Regions from separate parts of the Cupriavidus sp. C3SS-1 genome, predicted to be linked through region 3. Evidence: predicted binding sites of a transcription regulator. Region 3 holds the regulator's gene; each other region holds the start of a gene.

Region 1 (9,905 bases), 1.0 Mb from region 3:
CGAGATCGTGCGCGCCGTGCAACGGGCGGCCATCCTGCAGCGCGCAGACGCGCACGGAGCGCAGTCGTGAACGACACGCTGGCGCCCCGCGCGGATGCCGTCGCCAAGGCGGCAAGCCCTCTCCCGCCTCCCCAGTGCCTGGCCGTAAATGTCTTGCGTCCGCCCGGGCTTCAATGGGTTGATGGCCAGCCTTTCGTTGCACGTCTGCTCGGCGCGGACCGGGACGCCGCAGCCGCAATGCCGGGCGTGCGCGCCGTGGTCGTGCGCAACAACTTCGCCGGCGTGGCGGCCGACTCCGATGAACAGGCCGCCCATGCGGCGGCTGCACTGCGCGCGCGCTGGTCCGCACCGCCCACACCGGAAACGGTGCCTGTGCAGCGGCGCGCGCTGGCACAGCGTGGCGACGCAGCCGGCGCACTCGAACAATCGCGTGCACGCCAGGCACAGCATTACCAGTGGCCGCTGGCCGGCATGCAGGCGACGACAGCCACCTGCACGGCCATCGCGGACTGGCGCGATGGCGCCCTGCGCGTCTGGCTGCCCAGTGCGCGCCCTGGCGCATTGCGCGAAGAACTTGCTGCGCTGCTCGGCATTGCCGAGCCTCAGATTACGCTGGTGTGCTGGCAAAGCGCCGACGACAGCGCGGACCCCCCGGGCCTGCTCGCACACCACGCCGCTGCCGATGCCGCACTGATGGCGCGTGCCGCGGGCGGCTGCGTGCGACGCACGATTACCGCCGATGACGTGGGGCTGGCCAATGCAACGCTGGACTGGCAAATCGACAGCGCGCACGCGGGTGCCGTGATCGACGCGTATGCCGCCACGCTCGGCGGCACCGCCGCGCCCACTGTACCGCTGGCCTTGTGGCTGACGCACACGGCGGCGCCGGTGTCCGATGTCGCCGCCAGCGCGCAAGCCGGCGCATTGCCGCCATACCGCATTCCCAACATCGATATCAACACGGCTGGCGCCGCGGCCGGCTCGACGGACACGCCACTGGCCCGCGCGCAGGTCTTTGCACAGGAATCGCACGTTGATGAGATTGCCGCCAGCGCTGGCAGCGATCCGGTAGCGCTGCGGCTCGATCACCTTGACGATGCGCGTGGCGCAGCGCTGGTGCGCGACGTGGCCGAGCGAGCAGGATGGACGCCGTCGGCGCAGCGCTCAGGCATCGCGCGCAGCGGCAACGTGCGCCGTGGCCGCGGGTTCGCCTACGCGCATGTGGTGGAGGACGACGCCGCGCAGAGTTGGTCCGCGTGGGTCGCCGAAGTGGAGGTCGACGGCACCACCGGCGAACTCGCTGTCACGCGCGTGACCGTCGGGCACGACAGCGAATCGGCGCTGCCACAGCGCGCAACGCAGGCATCCCCCGCACTGGAACAGATGGTCGCGCGGGCCGCGAGGCAACTCACCGCGCAATCGACGGGATTCGATACATGGCCCGCCGAGCAGCCCGGGACCTCCGACAGTACCCTGCCCGCCGTCACCGGCACCACGGTGCCTGAAATCCGCATGGCCGGATCGCTCGCCACGCGCAGTACGCTGGCCGCCGGCCCGGCCGCGACGCTGCCGGCCGCAGCCGCCGTCGCCAATGCGATCTTCGATGCGACCGGCGTACGGCTACGAGAACCGCCGTTCAGCGCTGATCGCATCAGGCTGGCACTGGACTCGCAACAAACAGAGAAGCGGCGCAGCAAGCGCGGCTGGCTTGCCGCGGCAGCGGCGGCAGCGGCCGGCCTGTGTGCCACCGTGCTGCCATGGCGCGCGCCCATCGCACCCGTCGCGCCGACCGAGGCTGGCTTCTATTCGGCCGCGACACTGGAACGCGGAAGGCTGGTAGCCGCTGCCGGCGACTGCGCGGTCTGCCATACCGCGCCGGGCGGCGTGAAGAATGCTGGCGGCCTTGCACTGGAAACGCCGTTCGGCACGGTCTACAGCACCAACATCACGCCCGATGCCGAGACGGGCATCGGCAACTGGTCGTTCGCCGCCTTCGAGCGCGCCATGCGTGAAGGCATCCATCGCGATGGACGCCGCCTGTACCCCGCGTTTCCCTATACAGCGTTCGCGAAGATCAGTGATGCCGACATGCAGTCGCTGTACGCCTACCTGATGTCAGCCGAGCCCGTGAAGACCAGCGTGCCGCGCACCGAACTGGCCTTCCCGTTCAATATGCGCCCGCTGCTGGCCGGATGGAATCTGCTGTTCCACCGCAACGAGCAGTTCAGGCCGGATGCCTCGCGCTCCGCGCAATGGAATCGTGGCGCTTACCTGGCCGAAGGCCTGGGCCACTGCAGCGCCTGCCATTCGCCGCGCAATGCACTGGGCGGCGAGAAAGGCGGCCGCCACTACCTGACCGGCGGCACCGCCGAAGGCTGGGATGCGCCCGCGCTGACCGCGCTGTCGCGCGCACCGGTACCGTGGACAGAAGACGCCCTGTTCACGTATCTGCGCGGCGGCTATGCAGTGCACCACGGCGCCGCCGCCGGACCGATGGCGCCTGTGGTGGAAGAGCTGGCGCTGCTGCCCGAATCCGACGTGCGCGCTATCGCGCATTACGTCGCGTCGTTCAGCGCGCCCCCACCCGCGCCTGCGCAGGTCACCGCGCTGGCCGCGCAATACGAGCAACGCAGCGCAGAGGCGGCCAGGGCGCTGGGCGGTCCCGCCGCACGCCTGTACCAAAACGCGTGCGCCGTGTGCCACCAGTCCGAGCAGGGCATCCGCCAGTTCGGTGTGAAGCCGTCGCTGGCACTGAACACGAACCTGCACAGCGACCGGCCCGACAACGTGATCCAGGTACTGCTGCAAGGCATGCCGGCACCGCCAAACAGCACACTGGGCGCCATGCCTTCCTACGCGGACAGTCTCGACGACACGCAAATCACCGCCCTTGCGCAATACCTGCGTGCGCGCTTCGCCCCCGACAAACCCGCGTGGCAGGACGTGGAAGCCACCGTTGCGCGGCTGCGCGCGACGCCTGCGCACTGACGACAGACGAGACCTGCGCGGCGCGCGGGAAAACCCCAAGGAGAAAACCGCAGATCGGCCTTGCCGGCCCTTTTCATGTAGCTTACGCTGAACGATCATGTAGCACGCACTACATGAGTGCCAACAGAGCATGCAGCGGTGCACTGCGGCACCCGGACCGCGCACCACGATGACGTGCCACGATAAATACAAGACCAGAAATCCACCAAGGGTAGACAATAAGGAGTCACGATGACGTATCCGCATCACCCCCGCATGGCAAGAGTGCGCCCGGCATAGTTCTCGCTTCGCCAGATTGCAGTCCCCAACGCTACGTTGCAATCGGCGGCGCGACAGCATCACCCGTCTGTCTGGACCCGCGCGGGTCCGCCCCCCTGCTTCGACAGACGTGTGCTTCCGGGTTCAGGAACCAGCCCTCTAATAGACAGTTAGACAGGTAGACAACATGTCGTCATCCATTTCATCCATGCCTTCCACGCCCCTGGCCGAAGCGTCGATCAGCGCGGCCCCGCATTCGAACGCGAGGGCTGCGAGGTCCCAGACCATCACAATCGAGGAAGGCATCCGCACCGCAGGCGTCGGCCGATTCCAGTACCGGCTGTTCGTCATCTTCGGCCTGGTCTGGCTCGCCGACGCGATGCAGGTGCTGTCGATCGGCTTTACCGCGCCTTCGATTGCCAAGACCTTCGGCATTCCGGTGCCGACGGCGCTGCAAAGCGGCACGATGTTCTTTGTCGGGATGCTGATCGGCGCATTCGTGTTCGGCCGCCTGGCCGACCGGATCGGGCGCCGCCCCGTGCTGATGATGGCGGTGGTCATCGACGCCATCTGCGGCGTCGCTTCCTCGTTCGCGCCTGAATTCCAGTGGCTGCTGGTGCTGCGTTTCCTGACCGGCATCGGCGTCGGCGGCACGCTGCCGGTCGACTACACCATGATGGCCGAGTTCCTGCCCTCCGACCGCCGCGGCCGCTGGCTGGTTCTGCTGGAGTCGTTCTGGGCCGTCGGCACGATCCTGCTCGCCGTGCTGGCACTGATTGCCGTTTCGCACGGCGATGCAGCCTGGCGCCTGATCTTCCTGGTCACCGGCATCCCGGCGCTGGTCGGCCTGATCTGCCGCTTCTACGTGCCTGAGTCTCCTCTCTACCTGAACAAGTCGGGCCGCTCGGCCGAAGCACGCGCGGTGCTGCAGCGTGTTGCCAAGGCCAATCGCGTTTCGGTTGAAATCGGCACGCTGGAGCCGCAGAAGATGGAGCGTAAGTCGGTGCTGGCGCTATTCGAGACCGGCTTCCGCCGTCGCAGCATCAGCCTGCTGGTGGCGTGGGCGCTGATCTCGATCGCCTACTACGGCGTCTTCGTCTACCTGCCGGTGAAGCTTGCCGGCCAGGGCTTCGGCTTCATGCGCGGCCAGGTCTTCCTGATCGTGCTCGCGCTGGTCCAACTGCCTGGCTTCGCGCTGGCTGCGCATGGCGTCGAACGCTGGGGCCGCAAGCCGACGCTGATCGGCTTCCTGCTGCTCAGCGCCGCGGGCTGCATGCTGTACAGCCTGGGCCAGTCGCCGACGCTGGTGGTTGGCTCCACGCTGCTGATGAGCTTTTCCCTGCTCGGGACCTGGGGCGCGCTCTACGCCTTCACGCCCGAGGTGTATCCGACCGACCTGCGCGCCAGCGGCATGGGCACGGCGGGTGCCATGGCCCGCTTTGGCGGCCTGTTCGCGCCGGCGATCGTTGCCCCGGTCATGGCCACGCATTTCACGCTGGCCCTGGTGCTGCTCTCGTCGTTCCTGGCCGTGGCGGCGCTCGCGATCTATATGGTCGACATCGAGTCGAAGAACCGCGCGCTCGACTGACAGCCGGTTAGCACGGCAGGCTCGGAAACGTAGCGACAGGCATGGGCCGCCGCAGCCGCGCGGCCGCCCGCTTCCATTACAATCGCGCTACCACGGCGCCGCGCCCCGGTCCACAAGACCGGGGCCGCCCGCTTCACCCTCTCCCGCCGAGCCTTTGCCGCCGCCATGAAACAAGACCCGCGTTTCCCCAGCCTGTACATCCTCGACCACCCGCTGATCCAGCATAAGCTCTCGCATATGCGCGACCGGGACACGTCCACGCGCACGTTCCGCGAGCTGCTGCGCGAGATCACGCTGCTGATGGGCTACGAGATCACGCGCCACCTGCCGCTGACCACGCGCCATATCGAAACGCCGCTGGTACCGCTGGAAGCGCCGGTGATCGCCGGCAAGAAGCTCACCATCGTACCGGTGCTGCGCGCCGGCGTCGGCATGAGCGATGGCCTGGTGGAACTGATCCCCTCGGCGCGGATCGGGCATATCGGCGTGTATCGCGACGATCAGCATCGCCCGGTGGAGTACCTGGTGCGCCTGCCTGACGTGGAAGACCGCAGCTTTATTCTGTGCGATCCGATGGTGGCCACCGGCTATTCGGCGGCGCATGCCGTCGATGTCCTGAAGCGCCGCGGCGTGAAGGACGACGCCATCACTTTCGTCGCCTTGGTGGCGGCCCCGGAGGGAGTGGAGGTGTTCCAGAAGGCGCATCCGAACGTGAAGCTGTTCGTCGCCTCGCTCGACAGCCACCTGGACGAACACGCGTACATCGTTCCGGGCCTCGGCGACGCGGGCGATCGTTTGTTCGGCACCAAGAACTGAATTGCAGCGGGGAGCCGCCCGCTCGCCATCCTTCCCGCTGTCGCGAGCTTGATCCTACTCAATGGCTCGCGCGGCGCCGCTCCCTACACTCGACGTCGCACCGCAAATGCGTGCAACCCGTCGAACTCTCACAGGGAGAACCGCATGGAAGCCTTCAAGATCCTCTTTACGACCAGCACCGGGCTGATGAGCCTCGGCGTCATCGTCTTTATCATCGGCATGGCGTGGTTCTTCGCGCGCCTGTTCAGCCGCAAGATGCGCGAAGACGCGGCCGCCGCGAAGGCCGCGGCGGAAAACCGGCCGGCATCGCAGACCGGCACACGCTGAGCGGCGCTTACTTCTTCTTGCCGCCGCCCAGCAGGCTGCCCAGCACGCCGCGGATCAGTTCGCGGCCGACTTGGGAGCCCACGGTACGCGCGGCCGACTTGGCCATCGATTCCAGGATGGAATCGCCCCGGCCGGTCTTGCCGGTACCCTTGGTCAGCGAGCCGAAGATCTCGCCGGCGGTACCCAGCCAGCCGCCTTCTTCGGCCGGCGCACCGGCTGTTGGCTTCTGCGCCGTGGCGCCGCCACCATTGCCCGCCGGCGCCACGCTGCCGCGCAGCTTCTCGTAGGCCGACTCGCGGTCGATCGTCTTTTCGTAAGTCCCCGCCACCAGCGACGTCGCGATCAGCTGCTTGCGTTCGTCGTCGGTAACCGGACCGATGCGGCTGCCCGGCGCCAGCACCCAGGCGCGCTCGGTCACGCCCGGCGTGCCCTTGGCATCGAGCAGCGACACCAGTGCCTCGCCCACGCCTAGTTCGCCGATAACCTTCTCCACGTCGAGCTTCGGGTTGGCGCGCATGGTGGTGGCCGCCACCTTCACCGCCTTCTGGTCGCGCGGCGTGAACGCGCGCAAGGCATGCTGCACGCGATTGCCGAGCTGGCCCAGCACCGTGTCGGGGATATCGGCCGGATTCTGCGTGACGAAGTACACGCCAACGCCCTTGGAGCGGATCAGCCGCACCACCTGTTCGATCTTGTCGAGCAGCGCCTTGGGCGCGTCGGTGAACAACAGGTGCGCCTCGTCGAAGAAAAATACGAGCTTGGGCTTGTCGAGGTCGCCGGCCTCGGGCAGCTTCTCGAACAGCTCGGACAGCATCCACAGCAGGAACGTCGCATAGAGCTTGGGCGAGTTCATCAGCTTGTCGGCCGCCAGGATGTTGACCACGCCCTGGCCCTTGTCCGTCTGGATGAAATCCTCCAGGTTCAGCATCGGCTCGCCAAAGAACACGTCCGCGCCCTGCGACTCCAGCGCAACCAGGCCACGCTGGATCGCGCCGATCGACGCCGCGGAGATATTGCCGTACTCGGTGGTGAACTGCGCCGCGTTGTCGCCAACGTGCTGCAGCATGGCGCGCAGATCCTTGGCGTCGAGCAGCAGCAGGCCATTGGCGTCGGCAATACGGAACACCAGGTTGAGCACGCCCTGCTGCGTGTCGTTCAGTTCCAGCATGCGCGACAGCAGCAGCGGCCCCATGTGCGAAATGGTGGCCCGCACCGGATGCCCCTTCTGGCCGAACACGTCCCACAACGTGGTCGGGCAACCGCCCCAGGCCGGTTCCGGCAGGTTCAGTTCCTCCAGCCGCGCCTTGAGCTTGTCCGAGGGCTGGCCCGGCATGGAAATGCCGGTCAAATCACCTTTGACATCGGCCATGAACACCGGCACGCCAAGCCGCGAAAACCCCTGCGCCAGCGTCTGCAGGGTCACGGTCTTGCCGGTACCGGTGGCGCCGGTGATCAGTCCGTGCCGGTTGCCCATCTGCGGCAGCAGGGCCAGTTCGTGCTCGGCGTTCTTGGCGATCAGGATAGGTTCGGCCATGGTGTCTTGGATCGAGAAGCGTGGCGGACGGCCACAGGCGCGGCACGGACAGGGCCGCGTGATAAAATCACGGGCTGATTATAGCCAGCAGCCGGGTGTAGCCGTCACCTGGCCGCGCGCGCTTGCACCTCGCTGTACGGCGCCCGCAAGCTGCAGCCTTCCCGCACAACCTCACGTTTTCCGCTTCGGAGAGAATCATGGCCGGTCACTCGAAATGGGCCAATATCAAGCATAAGAAGGCCGCCGCAGACGCCAAGCGCGGCAAGATCTGGACCCGCCTGATCAAGGAAATCACCGTTGCCGCCAAGCTCGGCGGCGGCGATGTCGACTCCAACCCGCGCCTGCGCCTGTCCATGGACAAGGCGATGGACGCCAACATGCCCAAGGACAACATCCAGCGCGCGATCCAGCGCGGCGTGGGTGGCCTGGAAGGCGCGAACTACGAGGAAATCCGTTACGAGGGCTACGGCCTGAGCGGCGCCGCGATCATTGTCGACTGCCTGACCGACAACCGCGTGCGCACCGTGGCCGAAGTCCGTCACGCGTTTTCCAAGCACGGCGGCAATATGGGGACCGAAGGCTCGGTGGCCTTCATGTTCACCCATTGCGGCCAGTTCCTGTTTGCCCCGGGCACGCCGGAAGACAAACTGATGGACGCCGCGCTGGAAGCGGGCGCCGACGACGTGGTCACCAATGACGACGGCTCGATCGAAGTCACCTGCCCGCCGAACGATTTTTCCGCGGTCAAGGCGGCCCTGGAAGCCGCAGGCTTCAAGGCCGAAGTGGCCGACGTGGTGATGAAGCCCCAGAATGAAGTCGAGTTCACCGGCGACGACGCGGCCAAGATGCAGAAGCTGCTGGACGCCCTGGAAAACCTCGATGACGTGCAGGAAGTCTTCACCAACGCGGTCATCGAAGAGTAAGTAGACTTAGTTAGCCCTCGGGCGGCAGCACGATCAAGCTGCCGCCTTTTTGCATGCGTATCTTTTCTGGCAGTGGATCATGAAAGTATTGGTTGTCGGCTCGGGTGGACGTGAACACGCGCTGGCCTGGAAATTAGCCCAGTCCCCCAAGATTCAGGTGGTGTACGTGGCACCAGGCAATGGCGGGACCGCGCTCGACAAGCGCCTGCAGAATGTTCCGCTGACGGATCCGCAAGTACTGGCCGCCTTTGCCGAGCGCGAAGGCGTGGCCTTCACCGTGGTCGGCCCCGAAGCGCCTCTCGCCGCCGGCATCGTGGACGTGTTCCGCGGCAAGGGCCTGCGCATCTTCGGCCCGACCCAGGCTGCGGCGCAGCTGGAGTCGTCGAAGGACTTCGCCAAGGCCTTCATGCACCGCCACGGCATTCCGACGGCGGCCTACCAGACCTTCGCCGACGCCGCCCTGGCCCACGCCTACATCGACGCGCAAGGCGCGCCGATCGTGATCAAGGCTGACGGCCTGGCGGCCGGCAAGGGCGTGGTGGTCGCCATGAGCCTGGAAGAAGCGCACGCCGCCGTCGACATGATGCTGGCCGACAACAAGCTTGGCGATGCCGGTGCGCGCGTGGTGGTCGAGGAGTTCCTGGAAGGCGAGGAAGCCAGCTTTATCGTGCTGGTCGACGGCAAGAATGTGCTCGCGCTGGCGACCAGCCAGGACCACAAGCGCCTGCTGGACGCCGACGCCGGCCCCAACACCGGCGGCATGGGTGCCTACTCGCCCGCGCCGGTGGTCACGCCGGCACTGCATGCGCGGGCGCTGCGCGAGATCATCGTGCCGACCGTGCGCGGCATGGAAAAGGACGGCATTCCGTACACGGGCTTCCTGTACGCCGGCCTGATGATCGACAAGGACGGCAACCTGAAGACGCTCGAATTCAACTGCCGCATGGGCGACCCGGAAACCCAGCCGATCATGGCGCGCCTGAAGACCGACCTGGTCGACGTGATGGACGCCGCCGTGTCGGGCAAGCTCGACGAAATCGAACTGGACTGGGACCGCCGCACCGCGCTGGGAGTCGTGATGGCAGCCCATGGCTACCCTGACTCGCCGCGCAAGGGCGACGCCATCACCGGCATCCCGGCGGAAACCGACGACAGCGTGACGTTCCATGCAGGCACGACGCTGAAGGACGGCACGCTGCTGACCACGGGCGGCCGCGTGCTGTGCGTGGTGGGCCTGGCCGATACGGTCAAGGCCGCGCAACGCGCCGCCTACGCCGCCGTGGAGCAGATCCAGTTCGATGGCATGCAATACCGTACCGACATCGGCTACCGCGCCATCAAGCGCTGACCGCCGATGTGGCGCCGCCACGAGGCCGTACCGGCCGCCGGCGGCCCGTCACGAGCGGACGGCTGGCGCCGGCGAGTGCCTCGCCAGCCGTTACAATCGTGACACACCCATGACGGCCGTGCC
Region 2 (9,905 bases), 1.4 Mb from region 3:
GTTCGACGACGCCAGCAAGAAGCAGATCGCCGAGTTCAAGAAGGCCGTCGGCGCCGAGATGTCCGCGCACGGCTACCCGACCAAGGCGGATCCGGCCCAGATGAATACGATCATGGTGCTGGTGATCCTGGTGATCCTGGTGATCTACGTGACCATGGTCTACGGCCCGATCGCGGCGATGCTGGTCGAGATGTTCCCGACGCGCATCCGCTACACCTCGATGTCGCTGCCCTACCATATCGGCAATGGCTGGTTCGGCGGCTTGCTGCCCACCATCTCGTTCGCGCTCGTGGCCCAGAACGGCAACATCTACTACGGCCTCTGGTACCCGATCATCATCGCCGCGGTCACCTTCGTGATCGGCGCGCTGTTCGTGCGCGAGACCAAGGACGTGGATATCTACGCGAACGACTGAGCCAAACCCTTTGAGGCAAGACCGATCCGGTAATCGGTCGCTCCAACCGGCAGGCCGCAAGGCCTGCCGGTTTTCTTTTCACGCCCGTGTCATCATCTTTTCAAAGAGGTGTTGACAGGTCGTAAATTCCCGGTAGAATAGCGGTCTCTGTTGGCGAATTAGCTCAGTCGGTTAGAGCGACGGAATCATAATCCGCAGGTCCGGGGTTCGAGTCCCTGATTCGCCACCATCCATTCTCAAAGGGGGTTAGCGCAAGCTAACCCCCTTTGTCTTTCCGGGTTCCGTTGAGCGGTCCCGTCTTCGCCGGCGACTACGCTGCCGCGACGCGGTCATTCAGAATGGCCGCCCTTCTCGCGCTCAGCCTCGACTGCCGCCCGGCGGCACTTGACCTGCCGGGGACAGCCATCACAGCAACCGGTGCCGGCGCGCATAGTCGACCATCTCGACGACGGACTCCACATTCAGCTTGCACATGATGTTGGTCTTGTGGGTGCTCACGGTCTTGCTGCTGATCAGCAGCAGCGCGGCGATCTCCCTGTTCGAGTGTCCGCGCGCCAGGTACTGGAGCACCATGAGTTCGCGCTCGGTCAGCCGCGCCAGCCTGCCGGCAGACGGCAGGCGCAGCGAGCGTGCGGCTTCCAGCGTCTGCGTGGGAAACACCAGGTAGCCCGACATCACGCCCTGCGCGGCCTGGACCATTTCAGCCAGGTCCCGCTGGCGCGGCACGAAGCCATGGGCCCCTGCGCGCAGCGCCTGCACCGGCGCCATCGTGGCATCGCTGTCGGACAACACCAGCAGCCGCACCGCGGGATAGCCGGTGGCCAGCCGCCTGATCAGCGCGATGCCGGCCTGGCCAAGCGTGTCCAGCTCGATCACGACCAGCCGTGGCTGGCGATCACGCACCAGCTGCCGGGCCAGCCGCACGTTGTCGGCCAGCAGCGTCCGGCGCGCGCCCAGCGCATGGACGATCTGCCACGATGCCTCGCCGGGCGGCGCAGGCCCTGCATCGACGATCAGGGCTTCATCGAACGAGGTGGGGTCCAACGCGCGGCTCCATGTTGAAGGGACTACCGCGAAGATTAGGTCGTGGGCTCCACGCCGGATCGGCGAAACGGCCGCATCTGCATGCGTACTTGTCGCAACGAAGCTGGAGAATTTCTGCGTCCGGGGCGGGCTTATGCGCTTTACGCTATACGCCCGCCTCCCGCAACGCGTTCAGCTCGCGCTCAGGACGGCTTTGCCGGCGAGAAGCGCGGCGCCGGCGTGGAGCGCGCGACTTCGCGATCGCCCTGGCGGTGCAGGCGGTAGGTGCCGCGCGCCTGGTTGTGCGGATGGCGTGCCGCCTCGTCCAGCGTGAGCACGCGGGCAAAGCAGACATCGGTACCGCCGAGCAGCGATTCCCAGTGCGTGCTGGGACGCGAAGCGATCAGCGCGGCGATGCGCGCCTTCACCGTCGGCCACTGCGCGCGGTCATACTGCGCGGCCGGATCGATGTCCGTGAGTTCGAGGCGCTCGAGCAGTTCGCGATAGAACTGCGGCTCGAGCGCGCCGAGCGTGATGGCGCGGCCATCGGCACACGCATAGACGTCGTAGAACGGGGAGTCATGGAAGGCGCTGGGCTGCGGGCCGCCCAGCGTGCCGGCCGCGCGCGATACCTGCACCAGCGAGCCGAGCATGGCGACGATGTCGGTGATCGCCGCATCCACCACGCAGCCCTGCCCGCTCGACCGCGCGTGCAGGATGGCGCTGGTGATGCCGAATGCCAGGCCGAGGGCCCCCGTGGCATCGCCGACCACCGTGGGCGGCACCATCGGCAGCGCGCCGTCACGCGCGGCCATCGACAGCAGGCCGGTCAGCGCAATGTAGTTCAGGTCGTGCCCGGCGCTCTGCGCGAGCGGGCCGGTCTGGCCCCAGCCGGTCATGCGGCCGTAGACCAGGCGCGGGTTGCGCGCATGGCATTGCGCCGGACCCAGCCCCAGGCGCTCCATGGCACCGGGGCGCAGCCCCTCGATCAGGGCGTCGGCGCCGGCCACCAGGTCCAGCGCGGCAGCCACGTCCTCGGCGGACTTCAGGTTGAGCTGCACCACGGTCTTGCCATGCTCGAGTTCCATTTCGGCCGGCACGTTCTGGCCGCGCAGGATCCGCCGGGCATCGGGGGCAACCGGACGGGTCACCAGCGTGACTTCCGCGCCCAGGCCAGCCAGCATGGCTCCGCACAGCGGCCCCGGACCGATCCCTTCGAATTCCACTACCTTGATGCCACGCAGGGGCAGGAGGTTGCCGCTTTCGCTCATGTTTGCTGTCTCCGTCGAGCGCTCCGGCCGGGCCGGATCGCCTGATGTTCTGGGGTAGAAAGGCCGGGCACCATGTCGCGGCAGCGCCAGCCGGGCTCGGCACATGCTAAGCGCGCTTACCAGCGAGCGGCAATGGCTAAATGTGTCAGGCGCCTTGACATATCCTGCCGCATTGCCGCTCCGGGAGCGCAAAAGGAAATTTCCGAGTCACTTGATCTAAATCTGATTGTGGCGCAAGACTTGCTGCCATGATGGTGACGGACGGCCCGCCGCCCGCTCCTTCAATCCGCGGCGCCGATCCTGCCTATCCTATAACCTGGCGTATCCGTTCAGCGCCCCTCCAGGAGATTCCCGCCATGACCAATATCGTGCTCGCCACCGACGGATCGGCCTTCAGCGACGCGGCCGCCCGCTTCATTGCCGAAGGCAAGCTGTTGCAAAGCGGCTTTACCGTCCACGTGGTGCACGTCGCGCCCGAAGTCAGCGGACAGGTCCGCGCCTTTGTCAGCAAGGAAACCATCGACGCCTGGCACCAGGAGGCCAGCGACAAGGCCATGGCCGGCGTGTGCGAGATCCTGTCCGCGGCCGGCATTCCGTTCGAGCGCCACGCGCTGCACGGATTCGCGCCCGAGCGCATCGTCGCCTACGCGCGTTCAGCGGATGCTCAGGCTATCGTCATGGGGACACACGGCCGCGGTTCGTTCTTTGATGCGGTGATCGGCTCCGTGGCGGGCCGCGTGCTGGCGCAGGCGCCCTGCCCGGTGCTGCTGGTCAAGGCGCCCGAAAAGGCCTGAGCGGGGCGGGCCGACCGCCGCACCGCCCCTCTCCAGTCAGTCTCTCAAGCGCCCCACAGGGGCGCTTCTTCCATCAGCGCGACTTGCTCGCGCAGTTCCAGGATGCGGTCCTGCCAGTAGCGCGCCGTTCCGAACCACGGAAACGCCGCCGGAAAGGCGGGATCGCGCCAGCGGCTGGCCAGCCAGGCGCTGTAGTGGAGCAGCCGCAGCGTGCGCAGCGCTTCCACCAGCCACAGTTCGCGTGGCGCGAACTCGGCAAAGTCTTCGTAGCCCGCAACGATATCGGCCAGCTGGTCCTGCATGGCGGCACGGTCGCCTTCGAGCAGCATCCACAGGTCCTGCACGGCGGGCGCCATGCGGCTGTCGTCGAAATCCACGAAATGCGGACCTGCGGCAGCCAGCCCCGTGGCCCGGGCGTCGTCGCCGTCGATCCACAGCACGTTGCCGCGATAGCAATCGCCATGCACGCGCAGCAGGCGCACGTCGCCGGCGCGGTCATAGCAGCGGCGCACGCCGTCCAGCGCAAGCTCCACCACCGCCTGCCACGGTTCGCGCAGATCGGCCGGGATACAGTCTTGCGCGATCAGCCAGTCGCGCGATGCCACGCCGAAGGTCTGCGCGTCGAGCACTGGTCGGGCCTGGTAGACATGGGCAGAACCCACGGCGTGGATGCGCCCGATGAAACGGCCGAGCCAGGTCAGCGTGTCGGCGCGGTCCAGCGCGGGTTCGCGGCCGCCACAGCGGGGAAAGACGGAAAAGCGGAAATCTTCATGGCGTTGCAGCGTGCTGCCGTCCGGTCCGGCAAGCGCCGGCACCGCGGGAATCTCGGCATCGGCAAGTTGCTGCACGAAGGCATGCTCTTCGAGGATGGCGGCATCGGTCCAGCGGCCGGGCCGGTAAAACTTGGCCACCACAGGCTTGGCGTCCTCGATGCCGATCTGCCAGACCCGGTTCTCGTAGCTGTTGAGCGCCAGCAGCCGGCCGTCAGGGCGCATGCCCGCCGACTCGAGCGCATCGAGGATCAGCTCGGGCGTCAGCCCCGCGAACGGAATGCCGCTGTCGCCGGATGCTTGATGTGCGCTCATGCCTTCGGGCCTGGCGGGCTCAGCGCCCGCGCTTGGCCGGTGTGCCGCCAAGCAGCGCTGCCTGCGCCGGACGGCGGTTGCGTGCCGGGGCGCCGGCCCCGTCCTGCGTCGGCCGCGGCTGGCCTCCGCTGCGCGGCTGGGCCGGTGCGGCATTGCGGCTTGCGCCACCCTGCCCGCGGCCGGATTCGCCGCCGGCATGGCCTGCGCCGCCACGTGGCGCATTCTGGGCAGAACGCTGGCGCGGTTGTGCCTGCGCCGGTTTGGCCGCCGCAGGCGCAGCCGCCTTGGGCTGCGCGCGGCCACGTCCGCCGCCCTGTCCACCACCACCGCCGCCACCCTGACCACGCTGTTGGCGGCCCTTCTGGATGGGCTCCGCCGCGATGCTCGGATCCACCTCGAAGCCGGTCAGTACGGTCTGCTCCAACTTGCGCTTGATCAGGCGTTCGATATCGCGCAGCAGCCCGTGCTCGTCCACGCAGACCAGCGAGATCGCCTCCCCCTCTGCGCCCGCGCGGCCCGTACGGCCGATGCGGTGCACATAGTCCTCGGGCACGTTGGGCAGGTCGAAGTTGACCACATGCGGTAACTGATCGATGTCGATGCCGCGCGCGGCGATATCGGTCGCCACCAGCAGGCGCAGCGTGCCGGCCTTGAATTCCGACAGCGCGCGCGTGCGTGCCGACTGGCTCTTGTTGCCGTGAATGGCAAGCGCCGACAGCCCCTCCTTGGTCAACTGCTCGGCCAGGCGGTTGGCGCCGTGCTTGGTGCGCGTGAACACCAGCACCTGGTGCCAGTCATGCTGGCGCACCAGGTGTGCCAGCAGTTCGCGCTTGCGTTCGCGGTCCACCGGGTAGACGCGCTGCTCGACGGTCTCGGCCGTCGTGTTGCGGCGCGCGACCTCGATCGAAGCCGGGTTGTTCAGCAGCCGGTCCGCCAGCCCGCGGATCTCGTCCGAGAACGTGGCCGAGAACAGCAGGTTCTGGCGCTTCGGCGGCAGCACATTGAGGACCTTGCGGATGTCGTGGATAAAGCCCATGTCGAGCATGCGGTCGGCTTCATCGAGCACCAGCAATTCCACATGCGAGAGGTCGATCGTGCGCTGGGACACATGGTCGAGCAGACGGCCAGGCGTTGCCACGACGATGTCCACGCCGCGCCGCAATTGTTCGATCTGCGGGTTGATGCCGACCCCGCCGAACATGACCATCGAGCGCAGCTTGAGGTGCTTGCCGTAGTTGCGCACGCTTTCTTCCACCTGGGCGGCAAGCTCGCGCGTGGGGGTCAGCACCAGCGCGCGCACCACCGGCCGGCCCGGGCGCTGCGCGCCGGATTCGGACAGCAGTTGCAGCATCGGCAGCGTGAAGCCGGCGGTCTTGCCGGTACCGGTCTGGGCGCCGGCAAGCAGGTCGCCGCCTTTGAGGATGGCGGGAATTGCCTGGGCCTGGATGGGAGTCGGGGTGGTGTAGCCCTGTTCGGCCACGGCCCGCACAAGCTTGTCGGACAAGCCGAGTTCGGAGAAAGACATGAATGGATGCTTCGGCCGTCTGCTGCGCGCTGGGCGCGCCAGCCAGCAGGCGACCTGTGTGATCTGAAACAACGCCGGTCGGGGGACCGGCGAAGCGGGGGCCGGCGGCATCCGCTTACGAAACAAAGGTCGGTAGTGTAACAGCCAAGGGCAAACCTTTTCGGCACATGGGCACGCCGTGCCGGCTGATACACACCGGCACGCGGCGCGCGGGTGTGGCGCTGCGCTATCATGCGGCCACCACCCGTCCCGGGGCGACGGCGCGGCGTCGCGCCACCCACGCAAGCACTCATGCGGTTCCGATTCCTCGAAGACCAGGAAGTCACGCTGTTCGCGGCGATTCCGGTCGGCATTCTGGCAGCCATAGCGACCACCCTGTTCAAGGAAGCCCTGGAAAGGGCCGGCGTCGTGATTTTCTCCAGCGACGCGGACGTCGTCGCGGTGTTTGCCGGGCTGGCGCTGGCCTGGCGCATCGTGGTACCGGCCGTCGGCGGCGCGCTGGCGGGCTTGCTGCTCTGCGCCGCCAACCGCTTTTCCGGCAGCGGCGGCGCGACCGACTACATGGAAGCCGTGGCCAACGGCAGTGGCCGCCTGCCGGTGCGCGTCACGCTGCTGCGCTCGCTGTCGTCGTTCTGCTCCATCGTCAGCGGCAGCTCCGTCGGCAAGGAAGGCGCGATGATCCAGCTCGCCGCGCTGTGCGGCTCGCTGTTTCCATCGACACGCATCGGCCGGCCCGACGGCGCCTCGAACATGGGCCGCATGCTGACCGCCTGCGGTGCCGCCGCCGGCCTGGCCACGGTCTACCACACGCCGCTTTCGGCCGCCGTGTTCGTGGCTGAAGTGGTGTTCGGCGCACTGGCGGTGCAACGGCTGATGCCGCTGTTTCTGGCTTCGGTGGCAGGCGCCATGGTCAGCCAGTGGCATGGCGGCCTTCAGCCCCTGTATCCGGGCCTGCACATCGAGCCGGACCTGCGCCCGCAGCTGATACTGGCCGCGGCAGGCCTTGGCGTGACCGCGGGCATTGTTGGCGCACTGTTCCTGCGCGCCGCGAGCAAGGCGCGCGGGCGCTTCGCGCGCGTGCCAGGCGGCCCCGTGGCGCGGCTCGCACTGGGCGGCGCACTGGTGGGCGTGCTGGCCATGGGCGTGCCCGAAGTGGTCGGCAACGGCTTCTCGACGATCCAGACCATCCTGCAGGAACAGCCGCTGACCGTCTCGGTGGGCCTGGTGCTGCTGGCCAAGCTGGCGGCTACCGTCATCAGCATGGGCTCCGGCGCGGTCGGCGGCGTCTTCACGCCTTCGCTGTTCGTCGGCGCGGCGCTGGGCCAGTTGCTGGCGCTGGCCATGCAGGCCGTAGTGCCCGGCGCACCGGCCTCGCCGGTGCTGCCGCTGGTCGGCATGAGCGCCTTTCTTGCGGCGACCAGCCAGGCGCCGTTGATGTCGGTGCTGATGGTGTTCGAGATGACGCTGGCCCCGGCGCTGCTGCTGCCCTCGATGATCGGCGCCGTGGCGGCGTACTACACGGCTTCGCGCTGCCAGACGCTGTCGCTCTACAGCGTGATTGCCGAGCGCGCGCAGGCCTCCGCCGCCGAAGAGAACGCGCGCGCCATGACGCTGGCCGGGCTGTGCGATCCGACCGATACCACGCTGGCGCCGGATGCCTCGCTGGCCGCCGCGGCCGACAAGTTTGCCGAGACGGGCACCCGCTACCTGTACCTGGTCGAGCCCGATGGCCGCCTGCTGGGCGCGCTGTCGATCCACGCGCTGCAACGCGCGCAGCGCGAAAATTCCACCACCGGCGTGCTGGCGCTGGCCCAGCGCGACTTCCCGTCGCTGACCCCGGAATCGCGGCTGCGCGACGCGCTGGAGGTCTTTGCCGCGCATGGCATCAACCGCATTCCGCTGGTGCGCGATGCGGACAGCCGCGAGCTGATGGGCACGGTCTCCAAGCAACGTGTGCTGCAAGAGGCATCCTGTCTGTTCTAGGCGACGCGGCGAACGGGCACGGCACGGTGCCGGTCGAACGGGGTAAAATACGCGGTTGCCCTTCAGCCCCCATGTCAACCTGAGCTGCGCCCTTTCCGGAGCCAATATGCCCGCTGGCCGTTCCCTGCGTCGGAGTGCTTCATCGCGTTTTCTCAAGCCGCTGCTGGCCCTGTCGCTGGGCACGGCACTGTGGCTTGGTGCAGCCGGCGCCATGGCGCAGCCGATCCGCGTGATCCCGGTCGATGCGCCGCAGGCGAAGCTGGTCGTCGCCGCGCCGTCGGCCGGGGCACCGCAGACGGTCACGCTCGATGGCAAGACCTTCGGCGTGGCGCCGGGCCTGCGCGTGTTCAGCAGCGACAACGAGCTGATGAACATGGCTGCCATCGCCGGGCAGAAGCTGCCGGTGCGCTACAAGCTCGACCTGTACGGCCAGCTCCTGACCGCATGGGTGCTCAGCGAACAGGAACAGAAGGCGCTGAAGGCGAAGTCCTGACCCACCGAAGTACGGAGGCGCATGCGCCGTCCGTGTTGTTGCCACACCCTGATGCCCCCAGGTGAACCACTGAGACCGGCACCATGAAGAAAGTATTTGTGAAGACGTACGGCTGCCAGATGAACGAGTATGACTCGGACAAGATGGTCGACGTCCTGAACGCCAGCCAGGGGCTGGAACCCACCGACAACGTCGAAGACGCCGACGTGATCCTGTTCAACACCTGCTCGGTGCGCGAGAAAGCGCAGGAGAAGGTGTTCTCCGAACTGGGCCGCATGAAGGCGCTCAAGGCCGCCAAACCCGACCTCGTGATCGGCGTGGGCGGCTGCGTGGCCAGCCAGGAAGGCGCGAGCATCGTCTCGCGCGCGCCCTATGTCGACGTGGTGTTCGGCCCGCAGACGCTGCACCGCCTGCCCGACCTGATCGCGCGCAAGCAGCGCACGGGACAGTCGCAGGTCGATATCTCGTTCCCCGAGATCGAGAAGTTCGACCACCTGCCGCCGGCCCGCGTGGAAGGCCCGAGTGCCTTTGTCTCGATCATGGAAGGCTGCTCGAAATACTGCAGCTACTGCGTGGTCCCGTACACGCGCGGCGAGGAGGTCTCGCGACCGTTCGAGGACGTGCTGGCCGAAGTGGCCGGCCTGGCGGAACAGGGCGTGCGCGAAGTTACGCTGCTGGGCCAGAACGTCAACGCCTATCGCGGCGCCATGGGCGGCACCAGCGAGATCGCCGACTTCGCGCTGCTGATCGAGTACGTGGCCGAGATCCCGGGCATCGAACGCATCCGCTACACCACCAGCCACCCGAAGGAATTCACGAGCCGCCTGGTCGAGCTGTATGGCCGCTGCGACAAGCTCGTCAACCACCTGCACCTGCCGGTGCAGCACGCCTCCGACCGCGTGCTGATGGCGATGAAGCGCGGCTACAGCGTGCTCGAGTACAAGAGCATCGTGCGCAAGCTGCGCGCGCTGCGGCCCGATATGTCGATGTCGTCGGACTTTATCATCGGCTTCCCCGGCGAAACCGAAGCCGACTTCGGCAAGCTGATGGCGATGGTCGAAGAGATTGGCTACGACACCTCGTTCTCGTTCATCTTCAGCCCGCGCCCCGGCACGCCGGCGGCCAACCTGCACGACGACACGCCGCACGAGGTCAAGCTGCGCCGCCTGCAACACCTGCAGGCCACGATCGAGGAGAACGTGCAGCGCATCAGCCGCAATATGGTGGGCTCGGTGCAGCGCATCCTGGTCGAAGGCCCGTCCCGCAAGGACCCGACCGAACTCCACGGCCGCACCGAGAACAACCGCGTGGTCAAT
Region 3 (9,905 bases):
CGTCGTGCTGGGTGCGGCAGTGGTGGCCGGCTTCTTCTCATCCTTCTTGGCCTCGGCCGTGGCGCCGGCCGGCTTGACCGGCTTGTGCAGCGTACCGGTCTGCTCGGCCTTCTTTTCTTCCGCCTTGCGCTCGGACGGTGCCTTGAGCACGCGTGCCGGCGCATTCAGCATCTGCTGGATGGCACGGGCTTCGGCTTCGGCAGCCTCGCGGCGCTTGCGTGCGGCGTCCTGCTGCTCGACACGCGCCTTGTCGGCAGCTGCCTTAGCATCGTCGGCAGCCTTCTGCGCGACCGCGCGCTCGGCGGCTACGCGCGCCTGCTCGTCCTCGGCCTTCTTGCGCGAAGCTTCTTCGGCGGCCTCGTTCACGGCACGCGCGGCAGCAGCTTCCTCTTCGGCCTTCTTGGCGAGAAGAGCGTTCTGGCGCTGCTGTTCGGCTTCCAGGGCTTCCTGCTGCGCACGGCGCTCGGCTTCCTCTCGCTCGGCGGCCTCGCGGCGCGCCTTCGCTTCGGCTTCCTGGCGTGCCAGCAGTTCCGCCTGGTTGCGCTCCTCTTCTTCACGGCGCGCCTGGTCGGCGGCGTCGGCGTCCACGGTATGCGGCTCCGACTCGGCGTGATGGTCGGACGTCGCTTCGTCGCGCTTCATCAACACGCGCTTCTTGCGCACCTCGACCTGAACGGTGCGCGTCTTGCCGGTGGAGTCGGCCTGACGGATTTCGGAAGTTTCACGCTTGGTCAGCGTGATCTTCTTGCGTGCGCTGTCATCGGCCTGGCCGTGCGAACGCTTCAGATAGTCCAGCAAGCTGGTCTTATCCGATTCCGTGACGATATCTTCTGGCGTCGCCTTGCCCACCCCAGCCGCCTGCAATTGTTCCAGCAGGGCAGCTGCGCTGCGACTCAGTTCTGCGGCCAGTTGGGCAACTGTTGTGCTTGCCATTCAAACCCTTTCAATGCTTGGTTTCTTCGTCGGGACAAATCGTATGTGGAAAGCGCGTCCGGTAATGTTGTCACATGCCCGGACGTGTCCCTCAGTTGAACCAATGTTCCCGTGCCTTCATGATCAGCGCCTTGGCTTCTTCCTCGCTGACGCCTGTCATCTCGACCAGTTCGTCGACGGCCAGTTCTGCCAGGTCGTCACGCGTATGGATATCGCCTTCGGCCAGTTTGCCGATCAGTTCCGGGTTGAGGCCGTCGAGCGAGCGCAGGTCTTGCGACACCTCTTCAACCTTTTCTTCCCGGGCCAGTTCCATCGTCAGGAGCGCATCACGTGCGCGGTTGCGCAGCTCGTTGACGGTGTCTTCATCAAACGCCTCGATTTCCATCATTTCACTGATGGGAACGTAGGCCACTTCTTCCAGCGTGGAGAATCCTTCGTCGATCAGGATATCGGCCACTTCTTCGTCGACGTCCAGCTTGGCCATGAACAACTTGCGCACGACATCGCTTTCCTCGGCCTGCTTCGCCGCCGACTCTTCCTGCGTCATGATGTTGATCTGCCAGCCGGTCAGTTCGGACGCAAGGCGCACGTTCTGCCCGCTGCGACCGATGGCCACGGCGAGATTCTCCTCGTCGACGACCACATCCATGCTGTGCTTTTCCTCATCCACGACGATCGACTGCACCTGCGCCGGCGCCAGCGCGCCGATCACGAACTGCGCCGGATCTTCCGACCACAGCACGATGTCCACGGCTTCGCCGCCGATCTCGTTGCGAACGGCCGTCACGCGCGTACCACGCACACCCACGCAGGTACCGATCGGATCGATACGCTTGTCATGCGCCACCACGGCGATCTTGGCGCGCACGCCCGGGTCGCGGGCTGCCGCCTTGATCTCCAGCAGGCCTTCTTCCATCTCGGGCACTTCGTTCTCGAAGAGCTTGATCAGGAACTCGGGCGCGGTGCGCGACAGTTCGATCTGCGGGCCGCGGGCCGCGCGATCCACGTTCAGGATATACGCACGGACACGGTCGCCGGTGCGCAGATTTTCCTTCGGGATGATCTGGTCGCGTGCCAGCAGCGCTTCCACGCGACCGGATTCGACGATCAGGCCCTTCTTGTCGGCGCGCTTGACCGTACCGGTCATGATCTTCTCGCCGCGATCGAGGTAGTCGTTCAGGATCTGCTCGCGCTCGGCGTCGCGGATGCGCTGCAGGATCACCTGCTTCGCGGCCTGGGCGCCGATACGCCCGAATTCGACGGACTCTATCTGCTGCTCGACATAGTCGTTCAGCTCGATGCTCGGGTTGTCGTCGCGTGCCTCGAACAGCAGGATTTCCTTGTCCGGCTCCTGCAGGCCCTGATCGTCAGGGACGACAAGCCAGCGGCGGAACGTCTCATGCTCGCCCGATTCGCGGTCGATCGCGACACGGATATCCACGTCTTCCTCGAAACGCTTCTTGGTCGCGGAGGCCAGTGCAGCCTCCAGCGCGCCAAATACCACATCCTTGTCGACGTTCTTTTCACGCGCAAGCGCATCGACGAGCAACAGAACTTCGCGGCTCATTGCTTGTTCCCTTTTCTTTGATTTCCTTTGAAGTCGATCACCGGCACCAGGCGCGCCTTATCGACATCAGATACCGTGAACTCCAGCAGCGCCGGACCGTCCTTGCCCTGGAACTCCAGGCCAACCTTCTCGGCGCCAGCCTCACCCGTCGGCTCGCGCAGAATGCCCGTGAAGTTCTTTTGCCCATTGACAGGCAGGCGTAGCGTCACGCGCGCTTCTGCCCCGGCGAAGCGGGCATAGTCGGCCAGTTTCTTCAGCGGCCGGTCCAACCCCGGCGAGGAGACTTCAAGCCGTTCGTAATCGACGTTCTCGACGGTCAACACGTGCGTCAACTGCCGGCTCACCTTCTCGCAATCCTCGATGACGATGCCGGTTTCAGGCTGATCGATATAGACACGCAACAGTCCGGCCGGAGCACGTTCGAGCTCAACCAGCTCGTATCCCATGCCGTTAAGGGTGGTTTCGATCAAATCTGCCAGATGCACTGTATTCCCAAGTAATGGCCATCAACTTCCAGGGCAGGCTGGCTTGCCTGCCCCGCCTGGGACGACATGGGCAAAGCCACCTGCCAGTCAGCCTCCGGCGCACATGCGTCAAACGGGCGAACCAAAAAAAAATGGGCACAATGCCCATCATTCGCCCATCCTCTGGGAGGATGACTTTTTGAATAGACTTTAATTATACGCAGATTATGTCCAAAAGGCAAAAGGGCATGTATCGGCGCCTGATCAGGCCCCGGCAGTGAATGGCCGCCGGGGCTGCCGCTTAGCGGTTACCTCGGTTACCGCCCCGGTTGCCGCCGCCAGCACCGCCGGCGCCACCGCCCTTGCCGCGGCCCGAGCGATTGCCGCCGCCCTTTGCAGCCTTCGGCATCACATTGCCGTTGACATCGCCGCCGCGGCGCTGAGGCCGGCCCTGGCCACCAAGGCCCGCGCCACCCGCACCGCCGCGCCCGCCGCCAGCGCGTCCGCCACCCTGTCCGCGCCCGCCACCCAGATTAGCGGCGTGCGACGTCAGCACGGTGGGACCATGGCTGATATAGCCCATCGACGTCCGCATAGGATCGGGTTGGCCACGGCCCGCACCGCCCTTGTCGACCCGCGGCAGGCCGTCCATACCGGTATGCATGGGCATGCCGGCAATTGCCGCCTCGGTGCGCTGCTTGCGCCCACCGACCTTGGTCATGCCCTTGCCACCCTGCTGCTCACCCCTGCCCGGTACCTTCAGGCCGATGGCATCCATCATCGTCCTGACTTCCGTCGCCTCCAGCTCTTGCCAACGCCCGCGCTTCAGGCCGCGCGGAAGCAGGAACTGCCCGTAACGCGTGCGAATCAGGCGCGACACCGTCAGGCCCACCGCTTCAAACATGCGGCGCACTTCACGGTTACGCCCCTCGGTCAGCGCCACGTGATACCACTGGTTCACGCCCTCGCCACCACCATCCGCAATGCGCAGGAAATTGGCCTCGCCGTCATCGAGTTTGATGCCATGGAGCAGGCGCTGGCGATCTGCTTCCGCCAGCTCACCCAGCGTACGCACCGCGTACTCGCGCTCCACGCCATAGCGGGGATGCATGAAGCGATTGGCAATGTCGCCCGACGTCGTAAAGATCAGCAGGCCTTCGGTATTGAAATCCAGGCGGCCCACCGCGACCCACTTGCCGGTTTTCATGCGCGGCAGGCTGTCGAACACGGTCGGGCGGCCCTCGGGATCCGACTGGCTCACGATCTCGCCGGCCGGCTTGTGGTACAGCAGCACGCGCGGAGGCTTGGAAGAAATCTTGCGATGAATCAGCTTGCCGTTCACCCGGACCTGATCGGCCGGCAGGATCCGCTGGCCGATATGCGCGGGCAATCCGTTGACGGAAACGCGGCCCTGCAGGATCAGCTCCTCCATTTCGCGGCGCGAGCCCAGGCCGCCTTCAGCCAGGACCTTGTGCAGCTTAGGCGCATCGTCGTCCGCGGACAGTTCGCGCACCGGCTTAGCCTTGGTGCGTGGGATGACGGTGTCTTCCTGGTCGTACTGATCCGAGATAACGAAGCGGAACAGGTCTTCGCTGCTCGCGCCCGCCTTCTCGGGACCGGCCGGCCCCTTCCGTTGCGACTGACCACCCTTGCGCGGGCCCTGCTGCCGACCCGCCGACTGGACATCGCCTTCCGGCGTGGCCCGGGCAGTGCGCTGGCCCTGCGGCTTGCGCTTGCGGCCCGCCTGCTCGCCCTTGTCGCCGCGCTCCTGCCCAGCTTGACCGCCTTCCCGGGCCGGCGCATTTTCCGCCCTGATCGGCTTGCGCTTGCCGCGGCCACGCGGGGCCGCACGCCCGCCGGGTTCGCCGGCAGGCCTGCTCTCGCCAGCATCAGCCTGGGCGCCAGATTCGGCTCCTTCGGCGCGATTGCCGTCTCGATCCTGCCCGCCCTGCCGGCGCGAAGCCACCAGGTTGCGCAAGCCGCGTCTCAGCCCCTTCCGGCGCGGCGCCGTATCGGTGCCTGACCCGGATTCTGCTGCGCCGTCGGCAGCCGGTGACCCGGCTGACCGGGTGTCTTGTTCAACGGAATCAGACAAAGTATTCACTATCGGATGTTGCATATTGTTCAGTTGGGCACGCGCTCATCATCATGCTCGCTCGCGTGCGGCGGCGCAGTATCGTCGCCGGATGAATTGCCGCCGTCCTGGTTGCCCGGCGCGCTTTCGGCATGGAAGCCATTTGCCTCGGTCACAGCCGACGCGAGATCTGCCACCTGCATGGCGTCGGCGCTGGCCTGCGCGACGGCCCCAGCCTCGTCAGGAGGTTCGTCGCCAGCAGCCGGCTTGGCGGCATCGGACGACTCACCGGCCGGCGTAACCGGCTCCGGCTCAGGGAAGGCCTCTTCGTCGCCAGCCACCGGCAGCGCCGTTGCCATCTCTTCAAAATCGATCGCCTGCTGATCCAGTAGCGCCGCCTGCGATTGCGCCTGGGCGTCTTCGAGCGGAGGCAGTTCGTCCAGCGTACGCAAACCCAGATCGTCCAGGAATGCCTTGGTGGTCGCATAGAGTGCCGGTCGCCCCGGTACATCGCGGTGGCCGATGACCTCGATCCAGCTGCGGTCTTCCAGTTTCTTGACCACCTCCGTGCTAACCGTCACGCCACGGATTTCCTCTATGTCACCACGCGTTACCGGCTGACGATAAGCAATGATCGCCAACGTTTCCATGACGGCCCGCGAATACTTGGGGGGCTTCTCGGGATTGAGGCGATCGAGGTATTCCCGCATCTCAGGCCGGCTCTGGAAACGCCAGCCGCTGGCCAGTGCCACCAACTCGACCCCACGCTGGCGCCAGTCCTGGCGCAACTCATCAAGCAGGACCCGAACAGTGTCCGCGCCGACATCGTCTGCAAACAGACGGCGCAGGTCGCTCACGCGCAAGGGCTCCTGCGCACAGATCAGCGCAGTCTCGAGGACGATCTTCGCCTCTTGGGTATTCATGTTGGGTGTGCAGCCTGTCTTTGCACCTGCTCAGGGACGAATCCGGAGCCCTGGACATTGTGGATTTAACGGTGCGATTGCCACCGCCATCTCATCGCGCAGCAAACCCGAAAGCGTTTCGCTTCGAGACCGTGCACCTTCTTTTGCTTCGATTTGCCGGGTGTGTTCCGGCAGGAGATTGCCCGGTCACCGGCAAGTACCAGTGCACGAACCTCTTGCACGCGCCCACATGGGCGGACATGGCTTCCGGCGAACGTCCGCCTGGGCCGCAAGAAAAACGAATATCGGGATCAGGGCCAGCAATGACCGCACCACGGTCGCAGAGCCAGCCGGACTTTTGAACAGATATTATGAACCGGATGGACTGCGGAAGGGTTCGGCGCCGAAATGTCGGCTTGCCCGAAACTCCGGACGCCCTTTTTTTGGAAGGGCTGCCAGGCGCCGCTCGGAAACACGCCGCGCGATACCGCAATGCAGGCGATTGTATGGCATTCCCGCATCCGCCTGCAACCACCGCGCACTCCCGCGCCTTCACGGTGGCGTCAAAACACCAGGCAAAAACCATGCTCGGCCAGCGAATGTGGCAATAGCACCGCTCGACCGATTCCCAGGCCGCCGAAGACCATGACCGCCAATCCAGCTCCCATCCTGACGCAACGGCGGCGAGCCCAAGCGCGCAGCAGCCCCGAAAAGCTGGATAGCGCCAGCAAATTCGGTAACGTGCCAAGCCCGAAGGCGCCCATTACCAGTGCACCCGAGGGCGCATTACCGGCCAGTAACGCGAGGGCAAGCGCACCATAGACCATGCCACAGGGCACGAGCCCCCACGCCAAGCCCATGCCGTAGCGGCGCACCAGACCACCGCCTCTCGCCGCCGTGGCCGGAGTTTTGCGGCGAAGCCGGCCGAAGCTTCCGGCAACGGCGGTCCCCGCGCGCGCGCCGAACCGTTCCAGCCACACGATGGAAAACGCTTCGCCGCGTAGCAGGCGCCAGCCAGATACCAGCAGCAAGGCACTCCCGGCGCCAAATAGCCAGCGCTGAACCGGCAGGTAATCCTGGCGCCAGGCCGTCGCCCCCACCGCTCCAAGGATCGCACCGAGCAGCATGTAGGTGGAAATCCTGCCCACATGCATCACCAGCAACTCCAGGAGCCAGTCTTGGGGGCGCCGCACCACGGCAATCGGCACGTCCGCGGCGCGCTGCTCGACTGCGAGGGCAACGCCACCGCACATGGCAGCGCAATGAAAGCCCCCCAGCAAGGCAAGCATGAAAACACTGAGAAGCACACCAAAAGTCAATTGCAACTCCCTACCGCATCACATCGCGCGTTAAAATGCATGCATTGCGCCCTCGCCGCTCATTCCTTGCAGGTTCCAATTGCTAACATCCATCCCCGTCACCGAGATGTCGCCCCGTTGCTCCACTTGCGGCATGGGGCAACTGTGCCTGCCGGTGGGCATGAGCCAGCAGGATCTGCAAAAGATGGATACCCTGGTGCAAGAGCGCGTCCGTGTCCACAAGGGCGAAACCCTGTACCGCATGGGCGATCCGCTGACTGCGGTTTTTGCCATTCGCTTCGGCACCCTGAAGACGCATGTCACCACGGAAGACGGCCGCTCGCAAATCACCGGCTTCCATTTGCCTGGCGAAGTGGTCGGCCTCGACGGCCTGGGTGAAATGCAGCACGCCTCGGATGCCACCGCGCTTGAAGACACGGAAGTATGCGTCGTACGCATGGCCGATCTTCAGACGCTGTCCATGGATCTGCCATCGCTGCAGCAGCAGTTCCTGCGACTGATGGGGAAGGAAATATCGCATGATCAGCTCATGCTCGTCACGCTGGGGTCCATGCGTGCCGAAGAGCGACTTGCCGCGTTCCTGATCAACCTGTCAGAACGTCTGTCCGCACGCGGGTATTCGTCGACCGAGTTCGTCATGCGCATGAGCCGGGAAGAAATCGGCAGCTATCTCGGATTGAAGCTCGAAACGGTCAGCCGCCTGTTCTCACGATTCGCCGAGGCGGGCCTGATCCAGATCCGTCAACGCCACGTCAAGCTCGTCGACATGGAAGGCATCAAGCAAGTCTACAGCCGCTCCTGCTGAGGCCGTCTGACCGCCTTGCCTGGCAAGACGGTCCGCTTCAGCCCAATCACTCCAGCTCGTCCGTTTCGCTGAGCTTCGTCGGCATGGTATAGAGCGTCAATCCGCTGGACAACGCGCAGAATACCCAGGCCAGCAAGAACCCGATCGTATAAATGGCCTCGCGCGAGGCCTCGATCGGGTGGCCGAAGAAATTCAGATCTCCGGGATCCACCACCGAAAACACGGTTGCCGTGGCCACCCCGGCCATCAGGAACGCCGGCCACAGTACCCACATCAGCCAGCGCAGCCTCATGGCCGCCTCGCTTGCGGTGCCTTGGCACTGCCCGGGACCCCTTCTGCTTTCTCGACGACCAGGCCGTGCCGGGACACACCTTCGACTACCGGCCGGTCAGGATGGGTGGAAGCCAGCCAGATGGTTACGCCGCAAGCCACTATGGCCAGCAACGGGCCGCTCATCAGAAGCCACGGCCACGGCTCCTTCCACCACGGATTGCTTTCTTGCATCGTCTTGCCTCCTTCGTCGGCGCCTCACCGAGGCGCTCGCGGTTGGTACGGCGCAGCGCCGATGCGCTGCACCGCCCTTAGCATCACAAATTGCGCGGCACGATGAAACTGGTAGATTGCCTGATTTGCGCACTACCTTGCCCCGAACCTTCGCTTGTCACCGTCACGCTGATCTTGTGCGTACCCTGCGCGGCATCGTCGATCGGCACGCGAATCCGGATCGGCACCAGCTTGTTCGACGTCGGCGCCAGGGCCTTCGCGTCGGGATCGTACTCGACCGTCAGGTTCTTCAGATCGTCGCTTTCGGCCTGCACGCTGATGCGCATGGGTGCCTCGGTGGTGTTGATCAGCTGCAGTCGATAGACGTTCTCAATCCAGCGTCCATCCACCTCACGCCCCAACGCCCCGCGATCGCGGATGATGTCGACCTTCAACGGCGTGCGCAGCGCTAGCGACACCACGAAACCCGCTACCATCACCATCCAGATGACCGAGTAGATGATGGTCCGCGGCCGCACGAGCCGCTTGCGCGCCACCGCGGCTGACAGCGCCTTGCGCATGGCGTTCTCGGACGTGTACCGGATCAGCCCACGCGGGTAGTCCATCTTGTCCATGACCTGATTGCAGGCATCGATGCAGGCGCCGCAACCAATGCACTCGTACTGCAGCCCGTCACGGATATCAATGCCTGTCGGACACACCTGCACGCAAATGCTGCAGTTGACGCAGTCGCCAAGCCCTGCCTGATGATGATCCACCTTGCGCGACCGGCTCCCGCGCGGCTCGCCGCGCCCGACGTCGTAGGTGACCACGTAGGTGTCGCGGTCAACCATCACGCTCTGGAATCGCGCATACGGGCACATATACTTGCACACCTGCTCGCGCATGAAGCCCGCATTGCCCCATGTCGCGAAGGCGTAAAAGAGCATCCAGAACGCCTGCCACGGCCCCAGCGAGAAGCTCAGGACCTGACCGCCAAGCTCGCGTATCGGCGCGAAGTAGCCAATGAACGTGAAGCCCGTCCATAGCGCGACCAGTAGCCACAGCGAGTGCTTGGTCGCCTTCAGGCGAAATTTGCGCAAACTCCACGGATCGCCGTCCAGACGGATCCGCGCGAAGCGGTCACCTTCGACATGCCGTTCGATCCACATGAATATTTCGGTGTAGACCGTCTGTGGACACGCGTAGCCACAGAAGAGCCGCCCCGCAATGGCCGTGAACAGGAACAGCGCCAGCGCGGAGATCACCAGCAGGACGGCAAGATAGATGACATCCTGCGGCCAAAGCACCAGTCCGAAGATATAGAACTTGCGGGCGCCAAGGTCGAACAGCACGGC

The links. The regulator FNR, encoded in region 3, switches genes on or off when oxygen is low (the NO sensors DNR and NnrR bind a similar motif). The targets are predictions, from matches to a motif close to TTGATNNNNATCAA.
Region 1: a site for FNR is predicted at 5,699-5,712, ahead of ACIGJC_RS04250 (DUF3149 domain-containing protein). Genes of this name have one in related genera too.
Region 2: a site for FNR is predicted at 2,921-2,934, ahead of ACIGJC_RS02720 (universal stress protein). Genes of this name have one in related genera too.

Annotation. Positions count from the first base shown of each region.
Region 1 is NZ_CP172699.1:900,051-909,955, reverse strand. Features, by position in the region: gene ACIGJC_RS04270 ((2Fe-2S)-binding protein) at 1-70, shown strand, start outside; gene ACIGJC_RS04265 (c-type cytochrome) at 67-2,988, shown strand; gene ACIGJC_RS04260 (MFS transporter) at 3,434-4,834, shown strand; gene upp (uracil phosphoribosyltransferase) at 5,000-5,650, shown strand; gene ACIGJC_RS04250 (DUF3149 domain-containing protein) at 5,795-5,977, shown strand; gene ACIGJC_RS04245 (helicase HerA-like C-terminal domain-containing protein) at 5,985-7,511, opposite strand; gene ACIGJC_RS04240 (YebC/PmpR family DNA-binding transcriptional regulator) at 7,709-8,434, shown strand; gene purD (phosphoribosylamine--glycine ligase) at 8,514-9,782, shown strand.
Region 2 is NZ_CP172699.1:564,254-574,158, reverse strand. Features, by position in the region: gene ACIGJC_RS02740 (MFS transporter) at 1-415, shown strand, start outside; tRNA gene ACIGJC_RS02735 (tRNA-Met) at 568-644, shown strand; gene ACIGJC_RS02730 (LuxR C-terminal-related transcriptional regulator) at 821-1,459, opposite strand; gene ACIGJC_RS02725 (CaiB/BaiF CoA transferase family protein) at 1,642-2,709, opposite strand; gene ACIGJC_RS02720 (universal stress protein) at 3,066-3,503, shown strand; gene ACIGJC_RS02715 (serine/threonine protein kinase) at 3,548-4,588, opposite strand; gene ACIGJC_RS02710 (DEAD/DEAH box helicase) at 4,608-6,113, opposite strand; gene ACIGJC_RS02705 (ClcB-like voltage-gated chloride channel protein) at 6,405-8,096, shown strand; gene ACIGJC_RS02700 (hypothetical protein) at 8,203-8,589, shown strand; gene miaB (tRNA (N6-isopentenyl adenosine(37)-C2)-methylthiotransferase MiaB) at 8,673-9,905, shown strand, end outside.
Region 3 is NZ_CP172699.1:1,916,648-1,926,552, forward strand. Features, by position in the region: gene infB (translation initiation factor IF-2) at 1-933, opposite strand, end outside; gene nusA (transcription termination factor NusA) at 1,025-2,500, opposite strand; gene rimP (ribosome maturation factor RimP) at 2,497-2,985, opposite strand; gene rluB (23S rRNA pseudouridine(2605) synthase RluB) at 3,266-5,083, opposite strand; gene scpB (SMC-Scp complex subunit ScpB) at 5,089-5,961, opposite strand; gene ACIGJC_RS08905 (sulfite exporter TauE/SafE family protein) at 6,504-7,259, opposite strand; gene fnr (fumarate/nitrate reduction transcriptional regulator Fnr) at 7,339-8,064, shown strand; gene ACIGJC_RS08915 (hypothetical protein) at 8,111-8,356, opposite strand; gene ACIGJC_RS08920 (FixH family protein) at 8,353-8,568, opposite strand; gene ccoG (cytochrome c oxidase accessory protein CcoG) at 8,652-9,905, opposite strand, start outside.